Regions from separate parts of the Modestobacter roseus genome, predicted to be linked through region 2. Evidence: predicted binding sites of a transcription regulator. Region 2 holds the regulator's gene; each other region holds the start of a gene.
What was found. The regulator LexA, encoded in region 2, represses DNA repair genes until DNA is damaged. The targets are predictions, from matches to a motif close to TCGAACANNTGTTCGA.
Positions count from the first base shown of each region.

Region 1 (5,359 bases), 1.1 Mb from region 2:
CACGCCGCAGCTGGGTGGCGGGCCGGTGCTGAAGGTGAACGCGAACCAGGCGTACGCGACCGACGGCGTGGGCGGCGCGTGGTTCGCCGAGCGCTGCGCGGCGGCGTCGGTGCCGGTGCAGTGGTTCGTCAGCCGCGCGGATCTGCCGTGCGGCAGCACCATCGGCCCGCTGACCGCGACCCGGCTGGGCATCGCCACGGTGGACGTCGGCGCCCCGATGCTCGCCATGCACTCGGCTCGCGAGCTGGCCAGCGCGCGGGACGTGCCCCTGATGGTGGCGGCGTTGACCGCCTGCTTCACCGACTGATCCGCGCGTCACCGCCCGCCGCCGCCGATCAGTACGGCGGCGGCGCGGTGACGGCGGTCAGGCCGGTGGGGGTGGTCACGGTGAGCGTGCCGTCGACGGCCAGCTCGTGCCGCCAGCCTGGCGCCTGGTGCTTGCCCCGGTGGTCGGTGGTGCAGTAGCCGACGAGGTTGGTCGCGCTGGTCGATCCCTGCGGGTACGGGACGTCGTGGTCGAGCTCGCCACCCCGGGGCACGCGGCGGCGACAGCCGGGGAAGCGGCAGCGGCGGTCGCGGGTGCGGACGAACCGGTTCAGCTCAGACCCCGGCCGGTAGCCGTCGGTGGCCGGCGGCGGGCCCAGCCCGGCGCGGCCGGCCAGGTCATGGGCGCACCCCTCCGGACGCCGCCGACAGGCGCGAGCACCGCAGCGCGCGGCGCGACGCAGTTCGGGGAGGCCGGCCAGCGCCAGGAAGGTCCCGGTCAGCGCGTCGGCGAGCACGAGCCGCGGCCGGTCGGCGAGCCCACCGCCGCCGGTGCGGGCGAGCAGGTCGGCGAGCACCGACCGCTGGTCGTCGTCGGCAGCGGCGAGCGCGGCCAGCGCATCGTCGGCCGCATCGACCCGGCCGGCCGCACTGTTCCGCCAGCCGTCCTCGTCGGCGGCGTCGGCGCGGCAGGCATCGGCGACCTCCCGACGGGCGTGCCCGACCGCCTCCTGCGCCGTGCGCAGGGCGGTGCTCGCCTGGTCGACCGCCTCATCGGCGCGCGACCACCACCCGGGACGGCCCGGTGGCGCCTCACCGTCGCCCGGCGGTGCGACCGCCTCCGCGGGAGCCCCGACATCACCGGGGGACCCCAGGGATCCCGCGCACCGCTCCGCCTCCTCGGCAGCCCAGGCGTCCAGGACGTGGTGCTCGAACTGCGCCCACCCGGCGTGCGGCCAGACCTCGTCGACGTCCTCGGGCTCCCGGCGCTCCGCGGAGCTGCCGCCGCGGACGGCCGGCGTCGAGTCCGGGTCGGCATCGGCATCGGCGTCGGCATCGGCGTCGGCGTCGGCATCGGCGTCGGCATCGGCGTCGGCGTCGGCGTCGGCGTCGGCATCAGCGCCGGCGGGGGCATCAGCGCCGGCTGACACTACGTCCGCCTGGGCGTCCAGATCGGCGGCCCCGGCGGTCACCTCGACGCCGGTCGACGGGGAGCCGCTCTCACCGTCGACCGCCTCCCCCGCCGGGTGCTGGTGCTCACCGCCTCCCCCGAAGGCTCGGACCAGCGCTCGGACCACCTCGGCCGGGACGACCTGGCCGTCGACCTCACCGGGTGCGTCACCACCGAGCACCGTGGCGACCGGCGCAACCACCTGGAGCACCACCTGCACCGCCGGCCAGTCCCGCCCACCGGGGCGGAGGACGAGATCGAGCAGGCAGTCGGCCATCTTCTGACCGCGGGTGCGCTGGTCGCCCGGCTCGTCGAGCGCGTCGGCGTAGGCCTCCAGCGCCCGGTACAGGGCCTGCGCCTCGGGGATGGTGAGCAGGGCGGCAACCTCGGCGGTGCCGTCGATCCGCCCGGGACGCCGGTGGACGCCGCGCTCGGCGAGCGCCCGCGAGAGCCGACGGGCCGCGGCCCGGGCGTCGCGGCGGAGCACCTCACGCCGCGCCTTGGCGCCGAGCTGCGCCGGCGTGGTCACCCGCCCGGCCGACCACTCGAGCAGCGCGGCCTCCACCTCACCGCGGACCTGGTCGTCCTCGATCGGGGCGACCTTGTCGAGCATCGGCCACAGGTGCCCGGTGTGCAGGGCGCCGGACTCCAGCGCCGCCAGCGTGCGGGGCAGCCGGTGGACCAGCGTCAGCGACCGTTCGAGCAGCGCCTCCGCCGCCTCGGCGCTGATCGACAGCGCGACCACGAGCTCTCGCGCGGCCCACTCGCTCACCGGCCGCAGGACCTCGGCCCGGGCGGCCCAGCGTTCGGCGCTCATCGCACCCGGCTCGCCCGGCGACCGGTCGGCCGACGCGGGCCGGGATGCGGCGAACGCGGCCACCGCCCGAGCGCGCTGCGCCGTCTGCCGGGCGATCTCCCGGTCCGCGACCTGGACGGCGCCGAGCGGACCCGACGAGAGCGCGACCGCAGGGGACGTCAGCCCCTGCTCGGCAGTCCCCGTCGCGGTCACATGTTCGATCATACGTTCGAAAGGCGATCGCCACAAGCGCTTGACTGGGCAGATAACCATCTCGCCGGCACGCCGACCGGCCATGATCGGCGAGGCCACCGACAGTCCTGCCCGGACGTCGGCCGCGACCGTCGGGGACGTCGTCCGCCCGTGACAAGGTCATGACACCAGCGACAGAGGAGGACCGCCATGCCGCCGTCGAGCAGGTCGGCGAGTGGACGACCTGCGACACGAGCGGGGCGCCCTACACGGTGACCACCCACCGCTGACCAGGCCGTGCGTGGCCTGCGGCACACTCTGCGTCGTGCTCACCGAGGACCGGCAGGACTCGTCGTGGCGTCCGGCGCCCGACCGTTACGAGCAGACCCCGTACCGGCGGGCGGGCCGCAGCGGGGTCCTGCTGCCGCCGGTCTCGCTGGGCCTGTGGCAGAACTTCGGCGGGGACCGGCCGCTGGAGACCGCCCGGGCGATCCTGCGGCGGGCGTTCGACCTCGGCGTCACCCACATCGACCTGGCCAACAACTACGGCCCGCCCTACGGCGCCGCGGAGACGACGTTCGGGCAGGTGCTGCGCAGCGACCTGGCGCCGTACCGGGACGAGCTGTTCATCGCCACCAAGGCCGGCTACGACATGTGGCCCGGCCCCTACGGCGACGGCGGGTCGCGCAAGTACCTGCTGGCCAGCCTCGACCAGTCGCTGCGCCGCACCGGCCTGGACCACGTCGACGTCTTCTACCACCACCGCCGCGACCCGGAGACGCCGCTCGCGGAGACGATGGGTGCCCTGGACGCCGCTGTCCGCGCGGGCAAGGCGCTCTACGTCGGCCTGTCCAACTACGCCCCGGCCGACCTGCGCGAGGCCGCCGCGATCCTCGCCGACCTCGGCACGCCGGTGCTGCTGCTCCAGCCGCGCTACTCGATGTTCGACCGGCGGCCGGAGGGTGAGCTGCTCGACACCGCGGCCGAGGTCGGTGCCGGGGTGGCGGTCTTCTCCCCGCTCGCCCAGGGCCGGCTCACCGACCGGTACCTCGACGGCATCCCGGAAGGGTCCCGGGCCACCCGCAGCGCCTACCTCTCCGCCTCCGACGTCACCGACGACCTGCTCTCCCGCGCCCGCGCGCTGGACGCCCTCGCCGCCGCGCGCGGGCAGAGCCTGGCCCAGCTGGCGCTCCGCTGGGCGGTCCGCGACGAGCGGGTCACCACCGCGCTGATCGGTGCGAGCAGCGTGGCCCAGCTGGAGGCGAACCTCGCCGCCACCACGGGACCGGACCTCACCGACGAGGAGCTGGCCGCGATCGAGGCGCACCTCCCCTCGGCCGGGACGGCGCTGCAGGTCTGAGGGATGGCGCCCCGACGCTGCCCCTGCGGCACCGGCCTCCCGCTGGCCGAGTGCTGCGGCCGGCTGCACGACGGCACCGCCACCGCGGCGACCGCCGAGCAGCTGATGCGCTCCCGGTACAGCGCCTTCGTCGTCGGCGCCCCGGCGTACCTGCTGGCCACCTGGCACTCCACCACCCGCCCGCGCTCGCTCACGCTCGACCCGGACGTGCGCTGGACCGGCCTGGACGTGCTCCGCACCACCGGCGGCACGCTGCTCGCCGCCGAGGGCACGGTCGAGTTCCGCGCCTCCCACGTCATCGGCAGCGCGGCCGGCAGCCAGCACGAGGACAGCCGCTTCGTCCGGGAGGACGGCGCCTGGCGCTACCTGGACGGCGTCGCCCTGCCCTGACCACCGCACTGTTCACCGGGGCGTCGTCCGGCGGTTTGTTGCGACCCGTTCGCAACAGCTAGGTTGTTGCGAGCTGTTCGCAGCAAGCCCTGGCCGCCCGTGAACGGAGCCCCGTTGCCCTCCCGCGCACCGCTCGTCCTGCTCGCCGCCGTGGTCCTGACCGGTTGCACCGCCCCCGGCAGCGGTACCGACGCCGCCGAGGCGGGCACCGACCGGCTGGTGCTGGCCGACGCCTACGAGCCCGAGGCGTTCAACCCGGTCGCCGGGCACGGCGAGACCGGCTACTCGCGGGTGTACGACGGGCTGGTCCGCCTCGCCGGCGGCGGGGACGGGATCCCCGAGCTCGAGCCGGCGCTGGCCAGCCAGCTGCCGCAGGGCAACGACGACGCCACCGAGTGGACCGTCCCGCTGCGCGAGGGCGTCACCTTCTCCGACGGCACGACGTTCGACGCCGAGGACGTCGTCGCCACCTACGAGGCCGTGCTCGACCCCGCGTCCGCCTCCCCGATCGCCAGCAACTACGCGATGGTCGAGAGCGTCGAGGCGGTCGACCCGCAGACCGTCGTCTTCCGGCTGGCCTACTCCTACGTGCCGTTCCCGACCAAGCTGCTGCTGGGGATCGCGCCGGCCGAGGCGCTGGCCACCCCCGGCCCGGCCGAGGAGTCGGCGCTGAACACCGCCCCGGTCGGCACCGGGCCGTTCGTGCTCACCGAACGGCGCGGCGACCGGACGGTGTTCGAGGCCAACCCGGAGCACTGGGGCGGCGCACCCGAGGTCGACGAGCTGGTCGTCGTGTACGTGCCCGACGACAACACGCGCGCCCAGCGGATGGCCAGCGGGGAGTTCGACGGGACGACGCTGCCGCCGCTGCTGGCCGACACCCTCGCCGACGACGAGGAGCTGACCGTGGTCGGCCACCCCTCCGCCGACTGGCGCGCGGTCTCGCTGCCGGCCGGCAACCCGGTGACCGGCGACCCGGCCGTGCGGCGGGCGCTCAACGTCGCCGTCGACCGCGAGGCGATCGTCGCGTCGGTGCTCGGCGGGCACGGGGAGGCGGCCTCGACCTTCGTGCCGGCGGTGTTCGGTGCGTACGCCGAGCCCGCGGCGGTGTTCGGGCACGACCCGGACGAGGCGCGCCGCATCCTCGACGACGCCGGCTGGGTGCCCGGACCGGACGGCGTCCGGG
Region 1 covers NZ_VLKF01000001.1:3,481,768-3,487,126, forward strand. Annotated here, with positions in the region: gene JD78_RS16695 (M18 family aminopeptidase) at 1-307, shown strand, start outside; gene JD78_RS16700 (HNH endonuclease signature motif containing protein) at 336-2,444, opposite strand; gene JD78_RS16705 (aldo/keto reductase) at 2,749-3,783, shown strand; gene JD78_RS16710 (YchJ family protein) at 3,787-4,173, shown strand; gene JD78_RS16715 (ABC transporter substrate-binding protein) at 4,288-5,359, shown strand, end outside.
Region 1: a site for LexA is predicted at 2,449-2,464, ahead of JD78_RS16700 (HNH endonuclease signature motif containing protein). Genes of this name have one in related genera too.

Region 2 (5,359 bases):
CTCCACTCGGCCGGGAACTCGACGCCCCGCTGCTCGAAGTTGATCGAGCCGTCCCGCCAGTTGGTCATGACGACGTCGCGACGCTCCCAGACCACCTCGTCGTAGGGGTGCACCCCCGCGGAGGTGAAGACGCGCTTGACCTTGAGGCCCTTCCCCCGGGCTGGCGCCTTGCCGCCGCGGCGTGCACGGGTGGTGGCGAGGCGGTCTTCGGTCTCGGTCATGGTGTGCGGGATCTCCCTCGTGGGCAGCGGCGGGGGAAGCGCCGCGATGGGTGCTGCTCTGACTGGTGTAGCGGACGGTGCTGACAGTTCCGGGACGGCCCGGCGCCGGTCGTCAGGAGGTGGTCGGGGCCCGGCTGCCCGCACGACGCCGGCCGCCCGGCTCGTCGGGCTGCAGACCGGGCAGTGGCGGGGTGCCACCGGGCAGGTGCCGGGAGCGGAGCTCGGTGATCTCCTGCTCGAAGTCCTCGATCGAGTCGAACGCCCGGTAGACGCTGGCGAACCGGAGGTAGGCCACCTCGTCGAGCTCCCGCAGCGGCTGCAGGATCGCCAGCCCGACCTCGTTGCTCGGCACCTCGGCGCAGCCGGTGGCCCGGACCGCCTCCTCGACCCGCTGGGCGAGGACTGCCAGCTGGTCCTCGTCGACCGGGCGGCCCTGGCAGGCGCGTCGCACGCCGGCGACGACCTTGGTGCGGTTGAAGGGCTCGGTGACCCCGCTGCGCTTGACGACGGCGAGGACCGGCTCCTCGACCGTGGTGAACCGGCGTCCACAGCCGGGGCAGGACCGGCGGCGGCGGGTGGTGGCCCCCTCGTCGGTCTCGCGCGAGTCGACCACGCGGGAGTCGGGGTTGTGGCAGAAGGGGCAGCGCACAGCGGTTCACCTCCTCTCTCGAGGTGTCGCGGGCGGGTTCCTCCCGGCGACGTGACACCGTGGGGAGGGACCTGCTCGACGGGCCGTCCTGTGGACTCGTCCGGGGACATCCGGTGGATGCCCCGGGGAGAACGTGTGGAACGGCTGTGGACGACTTACAGCGGTGTAAGCACTAGATGTTGTGGTGGAACCGTAAGGGAGACCCCACAGAAGGTGCAAGCGCTGCGCGGCGTGTCCTGTTCCACCGCGCGCACCCGCCCACGCACCACCAGCCGCCACACCGGCCACAGCCGCCGGCAGGCCGCACCACGCCCCCTGCCCTGACGGCTCGGCGCCCCGTCAGGGCAGCTCGAGCACCTGCCCCGGCTGCAGCACGACGTCGTCGAGGTCGTTGCGCTCCAGGAGCGCGTCGACCACGGCGCGCCGGTCCTCGTCCGGGGCCACCTCGCCGGCGATCGACCACAGCGTGTCGCCGGGCTGGACCACCACCGTGCCGGCGGCGGCCAGTCGCAGCGCCGGCCCCCCGTCGCCCGCCACGGCGAGCGTGCCCGCCGCCACCCCCAGGCCGACGGCGATCGACAGGGCCGCCACGACCCGCCGACCGCGACGGGTGAGCCGCATCGGCAGCTCGTCCCGCTCGCCCACCCGCGAGGGCGGCCCGGTGGGCACCGTCCGGCACCCACCACCGCGGACGGTCCGCGTGCTCGCGACCCCGGAGCCCGCCACCGGACGCCCACCGGGACGCGCCGACGGCCGTCGCACTGCACCCGACCCGGCCCGCCCGGCCGAGACCTCCTCGACCACCGGGGAGGTCACCAGCCGCAGCGGCGGGCGGGAACGGGTGACACGGGCATCCGGGGACTCGGCGGTGACCATCGGTGCACTCCTCGCAACGGGCACCCGTGCGGGTGCTGGCTCGAACGCCTGTTCGATTCGAACGTCTGTGCGATGTCTACCGCATGCCACCGACAGACGGGCCGCGACACGGCGTTTCTTCGAACACGTGTTTGAACCGGACCCCGGGAGCCGTTACCGTGCGCAGGGAGACCACGACGGCGTCTCACTCCCGTCCCCGCGGGAGCGACGCCACCGGGCAGCTGCGCGGGCAGCCGGACGAGGAGGACACATGGCGGTCGACGGCCGGACGGCGGACGAACGCAAGGGGTCCAGCCGACGCAAGCGACCGGCTGGGCAGTCGACGGAGACCGCCGAGACCACCGGCGGCGCCGCGGTCCGCGAGTTCCCCGACCGCGGGGAGGCCGGGGACGGCCTGACCCAGCGCCAGCGCCGGGTGCTCGAGGTCATCCGCGACTCGATCGAACGCCGCGGCTACCCGCCTTCGGTCCGCGAGATCGGCGAGGCCGTCGGGCTCTCGTCCGCCTCCTCGGTCGCCCACCAGCTCTCGGTGCTGCAGCGCAAGGGCTGGCTGCGTCGCGACCCGAACCGGCCGCGCGCTCTCGACGTCCGGCTGCCGGGCGAGAACGGCACGACCACGGCCACCGACACCGCACCCTCGGCGCTCGCCGCCGCGGGTGCGGGCAGCGGGGTCGACGAGGCGGGCGCCCCCGCCCCGACGTACGTGCCCCTGGTGGGCCGCATCGCGGCCGGTGGCCCGGTGCTGGCGGAGCAGGCGGTGGAAGAGGTCTTCCCGCTGCCGCGCGAGCTGGTCGGCGAGGGCACGCTCTTCATGCTCAAGGTCGCCGGCGACTCGATGGTCGAGGCCGCGATCTGCGACGGCGACTGGGTGGTGGTCCGTCAGCAGCCCACCGCGGAGAACGGCGAGATCGTCGCCGCCATGATCGACGGCGAGGCGACCGTGAAGACCTACAAGCGACGCGACGGGCACGTGTGGCTCATGCCGCACAACCCGGCGTACGCGCCGATCCCGGGTGACGACGCGACCGTCCTCGGCCGGGTCGTGACGGTCCTGCGCCGGGTCTGAGCCCGATCACCGGGCCGGCGGCGACGATGCCGCCGTCGGCCCGGTCACTCCCGCCGTCGGCGGAGCTTCCCCCCGACCCAGACGAGCACGGTGGCGATGCCGGCGGCGATGATGCCCGCCGTCACCGGGGGCACCCCCGGAGCAGCCGTCGCCAGCTCCCCGGTCGGGGCAGGCCCGGACGCCGCACCGGCCGGGCCTGCCGCAGCCGCCTCCCCGGTCACCGGGACCAGGGTCACCGGTGCGGGCAGGCCCTCGCTGGCGACCAGCAGGTCCCGGTTGTTGGCCGCGAAGGTGATCGCCTCGCCCTGGGGCGACTCCGGGAGCGGGACCCGGATCGGGGCGCCCGACAGCGCGCCGGCCACGTCGGAGCCCTCCAAGGTCCAGACGTAGGCGTCGGTGTAGGTGCGCAGGGCGATCCGCTCCCCGTCCGCCGAGACCGCTCCGCCGGTCACCAGCAGCTGCCCGGCCCGGCCGACCGGACCGCCCGGCGTGCCGGTCAGGGTGAAGCCCAGCCCGACCACCCTGGTCATCGGCACGGTGGCGCCGTCGGCCAGGAGCGCGTCCGGGCGGTAGACGCCGGATGCACCGAGCACCTCCTTGGTCACGATGTAGGGGGTGCCGTCGGGCGCCAGCAGCAGCGCTTCGGCGTCGTGCGCGCCGTCGGGGTAGGTGAGCCGGGTCAGCGTGGTCCCACCGTCGGGCCGGAGCCCGATCAGCGCGACGGTCTCCCGGACGGCGTTGTTGTCACCGATGTCGGCCAGCCAGAGCGTGCCGTCGGCGGCCAGCGCGAGGTCCTCGGGGTCGTAGGGGTCGACCTCACCCGACCGCACCTCGGCGACGGCGCAGGCGGCGTCCAGGACGTACACCTCGGCCCGGTCGCCGCCGTCGTTCATCGCCAGCAGCGTCTCCCCCGCGCTGGCCAGCCCGGAGATCTCCGGCAGCCGCGGGTCGGTGATCGTGCAGCGCGTGCCGGGAGCCGCCTCCTCGGCGAGTGCCACGGAGACGGGCAGGACCGCCAGCAGGGCCGCCGCAGGCAGGGCGAGGACCGCGGCGTCCGCCAGACAACGGCGGCCGGCGCGGCTACGCGTGCGTGCGGCCCACTCTGGCACGAACCCAGCGTGACACCACGGCTGCGTCCAGTGCGTGAACCACGCCCAACAGCACGATCCCGACGGCCGCGCCGACGACTGCGTCGGTGACCCAGTGGAAGTTCAGCGCCACCATGGCCACTCCCGTGGCCAACGGCCCCAGCACGCTGAGCAGCCAGGCGGCTCGCTGCACGCCGGCGGGCAGCCCGTAGCTGACCGCCTGCCAGCGGGCGACGCCCCACATCAGCACGGCGTTGGCCACGTGCCCGGACGGGAAGCTCTCCCCGTCCCGGTGGAAGTACGACCCGGGGTAGGCCGGGGCGGTGCGGCCCGTGCCCCACTTGAACGCGTAGACCACCGCGGTGAGCAGCACCAGGGCCAGCAGCACGCGCACGAGCGGCGCGACCGTGCGGTGGCGCCAGAACAGCCAGGCCACCAGCGCGGTGAGGACCAGCAGGATGGTGACCCGTCCGCCGGCCTGGGTGAACACCCACACCGGCCAGTAGGCGGCCGAGTCGCGCAGCCCCCAGGCCCCGATCTGCTCCGAGATCGCGACGTCCAGCCGTTCGAGGCGGCCACCGACGAGGAGGTCGACGGTGACGCCTGCGGCGAGGAGCACGGAGGCGAGCACCAGCCACCACGGCGGACGCCCCACGCCGACCACCGGACGGGCCCGGGAGGGCGGCCCACCGGTGGCGCCGTCGCTCACGCGCACCGCTCCGCTCGCCACGGCGTCACGGTACCGGCACCGTGACCTGACCGTGATCGAGCGGGGACACCGCTGGCGGCGCGACCCGTCACGGGTCGCGCCGTCCGACGGTGCCGTGCAGCCGGGTGGTCAGCCGCCGGCGACGGGGGTGGCGAACCCGTCGAGCGCCGCAGCCAGCCCGTCGTCGACCCGAGCGGTGAGCCGGGTGCCGTCGGCCTCGTGCCGCTCCTCGAGCACCTCGCCGTCCCGGTGCACCCGGGCGACCAGGTCGCCCCGGTCGTAGGGCACGAGGACGTCGACGTCGATCTGGGGGTGCGGCAGCCGGGCCGCGACGATGTCGCGCAGCGCCTCGATCCCCTCGCCGGTGCGGGCGGACACCCACGCGGCACCGGGCAGCGCCTGGCGCAGCGCCAGGACGTCGTCCTCGCTCATGGCGTCGATCTTGTTGACCACGATCAGCTCGGGCACGGCGGCGGCGTCGATCTCGCCGAGCACGGTGTGCACCGCGTTGATCTGCCCGATCGGGTCGGGGTCGGCGCCGTCGACGACGTGCAGCAGCAGGTCGGCGGCGGCCACCTCCTCCAGCGTCGACCGGAAGGCGTCGACCAGCTGGTGGGGCAGGTGCCGCACGAAGCCGACGGTGTCGGTCATCGTGAACTCGCGCCCCTCCGGGGTCTGCGCCCGGCGGACCGTCGGGTCCAGGGTGGCGAACAGCGCGTCCTGCACCAGCACGCCGGCATCGGTGAGCTG
Region 2 covers NZ_VLKF01000001.1:2,388,219-2,393,577, forward strand. Annotated here, with positions in the region: gene JD78_RS11300 (vitamin B12-dependent ribonucleotide reductase) at 1-221, opposite strand, end outside; gene nrdR (transcriptional regulator NrdR) at 334-870, opposite strand; gene JD78_RS21750 (LysM peptidoglycan-binding domain-containing protein) at 1,210-1,746, opposite strand; gene lexA (transcriptional repressor LexA) at 1,997-2,812, shown strand; gene JD78_RS11320 (hypothetical protein) at 2,857-3,921, opposite strand; gene JD78_RS11325 (phosphatase PAP2 family protein) at 3,893-4,630, opposite strand; gene hflX (GTPase HflX) at 4,739-5,359, opposite strand, start outside.

Region 3 (5,359 bases), 2.0 Mb from region 2:
CGGGGTGCTCGGCATCGCCGACCAGGCGCAGGCGGCCACCGTGCTCGCCGCCCGGGAGCGCGGGCTCGAGCCGACCGAGGTGATCGGCGCGCTGCGCTGGGACACCTGCAACCCGTGGGCCCGGTTCAGCCAGCTGTTCAGCACCCACCCGCTGATCGTGCGGCGGATCGCCTCGCTGGAGGACAGCGGACTGCCCGGCGCTCCCCGGCGGTGGAGCGCCCACGCGGTCGCCGAGTCCTGCGAGGGGCCGGAGCTCAGCCGGGCCCGGCGCCGCTTCTGGCTGGAGCTCCCGGTGCGGTACCTGCCGTTCATCGCGCTCCTCGTCGGCGCCGTCGCCTGGGGCCTGGACGACCTGCTGCTGATGGCCCAGGCCGCCACCGTCGGCGGCGTCGCGCTGTTCGTCCGCACCGCCCTCGCGCGGCCGCTCGCGCCCAGCCGGCCCCAGCCCCGCGTCACCGAGCTGCTCACCCGGCTGGACGCCAGCCCGGTCACCGGCCTGCCCGTCGAGCTGCGCGGACGGGTGATCGGTCGCGGTACCCCGGGCTACGCGCTCAGCCCGGACCTCGTCGTCCAGGACGACTCGGGGTTCGTGCCGGTGCTGTACCTGCAGCCGTGGCCCTTCGCGCGCAGCCTCTTCGGGCTGCTGCGCGTGCCCGACCTGCTCGACACCGACGTCGTGGTCCGCGGCTGGTACCGGCGCAACCCCGCCCCGGTGCTGGAGCTGCGCGAGCTGGTGCCCGAGCGGGGTGCCCGGGTCCGCGGCGTGCAGTGGATCGCTGCCTACCTCGTCGCGGCGCTCATCGCCGCCGTCGGCGGGGGCGCCTGGATGTACCTCTCGCTCAGTGCCTGACCGCGGCGGTGATCAGGTGCCGGTGCGGTCCGGTGGCTCGGCGGCGTCATAGCGGGTGTAGACGGCGGACAGCGAGCCGGACGGGTCGAGCCGGGCGAGGACGGCGTCGCCGATCGCGGCGAGCTGGTCGACCTGCTCCGGGGTGAGGGCGTCGATGACGTGGTGCCGGGCGGTGGCGGCGTGGCCGGGGGCCGCGTCCTGCACCTTCGCCCAGCCCGCACCGGTGAGCCGGGCGTTGGTCGCCCGCCGGTCCGCCGGGCAGGGGAAGCGCTCGACCAGGCCGCGGGACTCCAGCCGGCTGACCACGTGGGAGAGCCGGGGGAGGGTGGCGGTGGTGTGCCGGGCCAGCTCGGTCATCCGCAGGGTCCGGTCGGGCGCCTCGGAGAGCGACACCAGGACGTAGTACTCGAAGTGCGTGACGTCGGAGTCCCGGCGCAGCTGCGCGTCCAGCGTGCCGGGCAGCAGCTCGAGCACGCCGATCAGCCGTACCCACGCGCGGAGCTCGCGCCGGTCGAGCCAGGGGGTGTCCACGGGCCCATCATCGACGTCGATGGTTGTAGGGACAAGCTTCCTGCGGCAGACTGTCGCTTGTCGCGACAACCAACCGCGTTGCCGGCCGCCGGTAGAGGAGTCCCCATGACCAGCCCGAGCGCCACCGCGGTGGCCGACGCGCGCATCCCCGCCGCGCACCCGTTCGCCGCGCACCTCCGCCGGGTCGCTGCACGGGAAGCCGAGTCACCGCACCGGCCGTGGACGCCGGAGGACGGGCCGCTGCCCAGCCTCTACCTGTCCCACGGCGGCGGACCGATGCCGTTCCAGCGCCCGGACTGGCTCGACCCGCTGCACCACTGGGCCCGCGCGCTGCCCCGGCCGACCGCGATCCTGGTGGTGTCCGCGCACTGGGAGTCCGCCCCGCTGTCGGTCAGCGCCGGCCGGCCCGACGAGCTGGTCTACGACTTCGGCGGCTTCGACCCGATGTACTCCGCGTTCCGCTACGACACCCCCGACGCCGGGCGGCTCGCGCGGCAGGTGGTGGGGCTGATGCCCGACACGACCCAGGTGCACCAGCACACCCGGCGCGGGCTGGACCACGGCGCCTGGGTGCCGCTGAAGATCATGTACCCGGCCGCCGACGTCCCCGTGCTCCAGCTGTCGCTGCCCACCGAGGACCCCGACCAGCTGCTGGCGCTCGGCGCCCGCCTCCGGCCACTGCGGGAGCAGGGCGTGCTCGTGGTCGGCTCGGGGCACATGACCCACGGCCTGCCGTTCCTGAGCCGGGAGAACTTCACGGAGAACCGGGTGCCCGGCTGGTCGGCGGACTTCGACGCCTGGGCCGCCGACGCCCTGGCTCGCGGTGCGGTGGACGAGCTCGCCCGGTTCCGCACCGCGGCACCGGGCATGCCCTACGCGCACCCGACGGTGGAGCACTTCACCCCGTTGTTCGTCACTCTCGGCGCGGCCGCCGACCCGACGGCGCCGGTGGTCACCACGCTGGACGGGTACGACATCGGGCTCGCGCGGCGCTCCTTCCAGGCCGGGTGACCGCGGGGCGCCGTCCCGGTGTTCGCTGGGGTCGAGGTCGCGCCCTGCTCCCGGATCTGGAGTCCACCCCGCAGCCAGGCATAGGGTCGCGCGGCATGACGAGAGTGCCGCCATCGGCCACGTCATGGACCGGCCGGGTCGGCGCGGTCTCGGTGCACGCTGTCTCGCACGGCGGCGCCCTGCCGCTGGTCGCGCTGCACGGCGCCGGCGTCGACCACCGCGAGATCGAAGCGGCGGTCGAGGCCGTCGTCCCGGACGTCGCGCTGCGCCGGGTCTACCCGGATCTCCCCGGCATGGGCCGCACGACGGCCGACGGGCTGACCAGCAACGACGACGTCGTCGCGGTGCTGGCCGGCTTCCTCGAGCAGCTGGCCGACGGGCCGGTGCTGCTGCTGGGCCACTCCTACGGCGCCTACCTGGCGCGCGGCCTGGCCGCCCGCCGTCCCGACCTGGTGCTCGGCCTCGCGCTGGTGTGTCCGCTCGGGGCGCGGACCGGCCAGGTGCCGGAGCACCAGGTGGTCCGTCACGACGACGACGCGCACGACGAGCTGGCGCCGGAGCAGCGGGCGGGCTTCGACGAGTACCTCGTGGTGCGCACCTGTGCGACCGCCCGCCGGTACCGCGACTCCGTCGTCCCCGGCATGGCGCTGGCCGACGAGGATGCGCTGGGCCGGGTCTTCGCCGGGTGGTCGATCGACCTGGGCACGGGCTACGACGGGCCCGCCCTCGTGGTGGCCGGCCGCCGCGACTCCACCGTCGGCTACGCCGACGCGATCGACCTCCTGGTCCAGTGCCCGAACGCCACGCTCGCGGTCGTGGACGGCGCCGGCCACGCGCTGGTGCACGAGCGGCCCGAGGTCTTCGGCGCGCTGCTGCGCGAGTGGATCGACCGCGCCGCGCCTGACCTCGGCCGTCGGAGCTGAGCTGGTGTGCCGGGCCTTCAGGTGCGTTCGGCGGCGCCCTGTCAAGACCACCGGTAGATCTGTGGACAGGCTTCTGACCTGCGGATTCGGGTTGTCTAGGCCGCGCCGGTCGACTATTCTTCGTACACATGTTCGAATGAATCGGGAGGTGTTCGGTGGTCGGGTCGACGACGCTGGACGCCGCCGCGCCGAACGTGGTCGCCGAACTCGCCGATGACCTGTCCGGGTTGGACGTGTTGGCGGCGTTGGACGGCCTGGCGGGCGAGGACCTGCATGGGATGACCGGTGGTCAGGTGCTGGACCGGACGGCGCTCCTGGTGGCGGTGCAGAACCGGGTGGCCGCGGAGCTGACCCGCACGGTGCGGCATGCGGCGGTGTCCCAGGCCGCGGAGCGTGACGGGCTGAGGAGCATGCGGTCGTGGTTGATCGGGCACGTGCGGGTGTCGGCGGGGGAGGCCGACCGGATCGTGCGGGCCGGTCGGGTGCTGGAGTCGTTCCCGGTGCTGGCTGCGGGGTTCGCTGCGGGTGAGGTGAGCGCGGCGCAGGTGAACGTGGTCGCGGACAAGGTCGGCGACCGCGAGGTGGCCCGGGCCGCGGAGCAGGGCATCGACCTGGGCGCGTTCGACGTCGACTGGGCCCGGGTGGCGGCGGAGTCGCCGCATGCGTCGATGGTGGCCGCGGTGCAGGCCTTCGACGCCGCCCTGGATCCCGATGGCCCGGAGCCGGACCCGACCGAGGGCCGGCGGCTGACGATCGTGACGCACGCCGATGGCAGCATCACCGCCCGGTTCGACGCCGACGCGGTCGGCGGGGAGAAGTTCAAGGCGGTGATCGAGTCCCACGTGCAGGCCGACCGCCCCAAGGGTGACACCCGCACCCGGCCCCAACAGCAGGGCGACGCCCTCGTGCAGGTGTGCGACAACCAGCTGGCGGCGGGGAACCTGCCCACGCTGCGGACGGTGAAGCCGCACGTGGTGGTCGGGGTCGACCTGGAGGACCTCGTCGATGACGCCACGGGTGCCGGTGCGGCGGAGCTGGGGTTCGGGGCCACGATCTCCGCCGCCCGGGCCCGCTACCTGGCCTGCGACGGCAGCATCTCCCGGATCGTCATGGGGCCCGACGGGGTGCCGCTGGATCTGGGTCGGGACCACCGGGTCGTGACACCGGGTCTGCGTAAGGCGGTGGAGCGCCGGGACAAGTCCTGCGTGTTCACCGGCTGCGGGGCACCGACCTGGTGGTGCGACGTGCACCACCTCATCCACTGGCTGCACGGCGGTGAGACGTCACTGACCAACTCCGCGTTGCTGTGCGAACGCCACCACACGAAGGTGCACCACGGGTTCCGGGTCGAGCGACAACCCGACGGGCAGTGGCGCACCTGGCGACCCGACGGCAGCGAGATCCTCATCGGACCCTTGCTGAGCTGAACCGCGCGCCACCCCGGCAGCCGGCCACGGACCCACCGTGGCCGGCTGCCGGTGCGCGTCCGGGTCAGAGGCCGGTCTGGCTCACCCCGTACTCGGCCTGCTCGCGCGTGAACCCCTCGTACTCCAGCTGCTCGATGAGGCCGGAGCGGGAGAAGGAGCTGTAGTCGAGGTACTCCGCGGCCTTCTGCGCTGCCTGCGCGTTCCAGTCCGCGCCCACGTTGTCGACCGCCCAGGTGGCGTCGGCATTCGAGTAGCCCTCGTACTCCAACTGCTCGATGAGACCCGAGCGGGAGAACGACGAGTAGTCGAGGTAGTCCTCCGCCGACCCCAGGGCGTTCTGCTGGCCGACCGTCTGCCCGGGTCCAGGCGCGGGCGCGGGGGCCGGTGTGGGAGCGGGGGCGGGTGCCGGGGCGGGTGCCGGGGCGGGACGCGGTGCCGAGCTGGTGGCCGTGGCGGGTGGCGTGGCCGTCACCGTCACGGTGGCAGGGGCGGGCGCCGGTGCCGTGACCGTCGTGGTGGCTCGCGGCGCCGCACTGCTCGAGGCGGCGTCGGCCACGGCGCGGGTGCTCGTGCTGCTGCTGGCGCCACCGATGCCGATGCCGATCAGCAGCACCGCA
Region 3 covers NZ_VLKF01000001.1:343,547-348,905, forward strand. Annotated here, with positions in the region: gene JD78_RS01730 (M48 family metalloprotease) at 1-850, shown strand, start outside; gene JD78_RS01735 (MarR family winged helix-turn-helix transcriptional regulator) at 863-1,381, opposite strand; gene JD78_RS01740 (dioxygenase family protein) at 1,487-2,392, shown strand; gene JD78_RS01745 (alpha/beta fold hydrolase) at 2,488-3,315, shown strand; gene JD78_RS01750 (HNH endonuclease signature motif containing protein) at 3,471-4,742, shown strand; gene JD78_RS01755 (Ltp family lipoprotein) at 4,807-5,359, opposite strand, start outside.
Region 3: a site for LexA is predicted at 3,436-3,451, ahead of JD78_RS01750 (HNH endonuclease signature motif containing protein). Genes of this name have one in related genera too.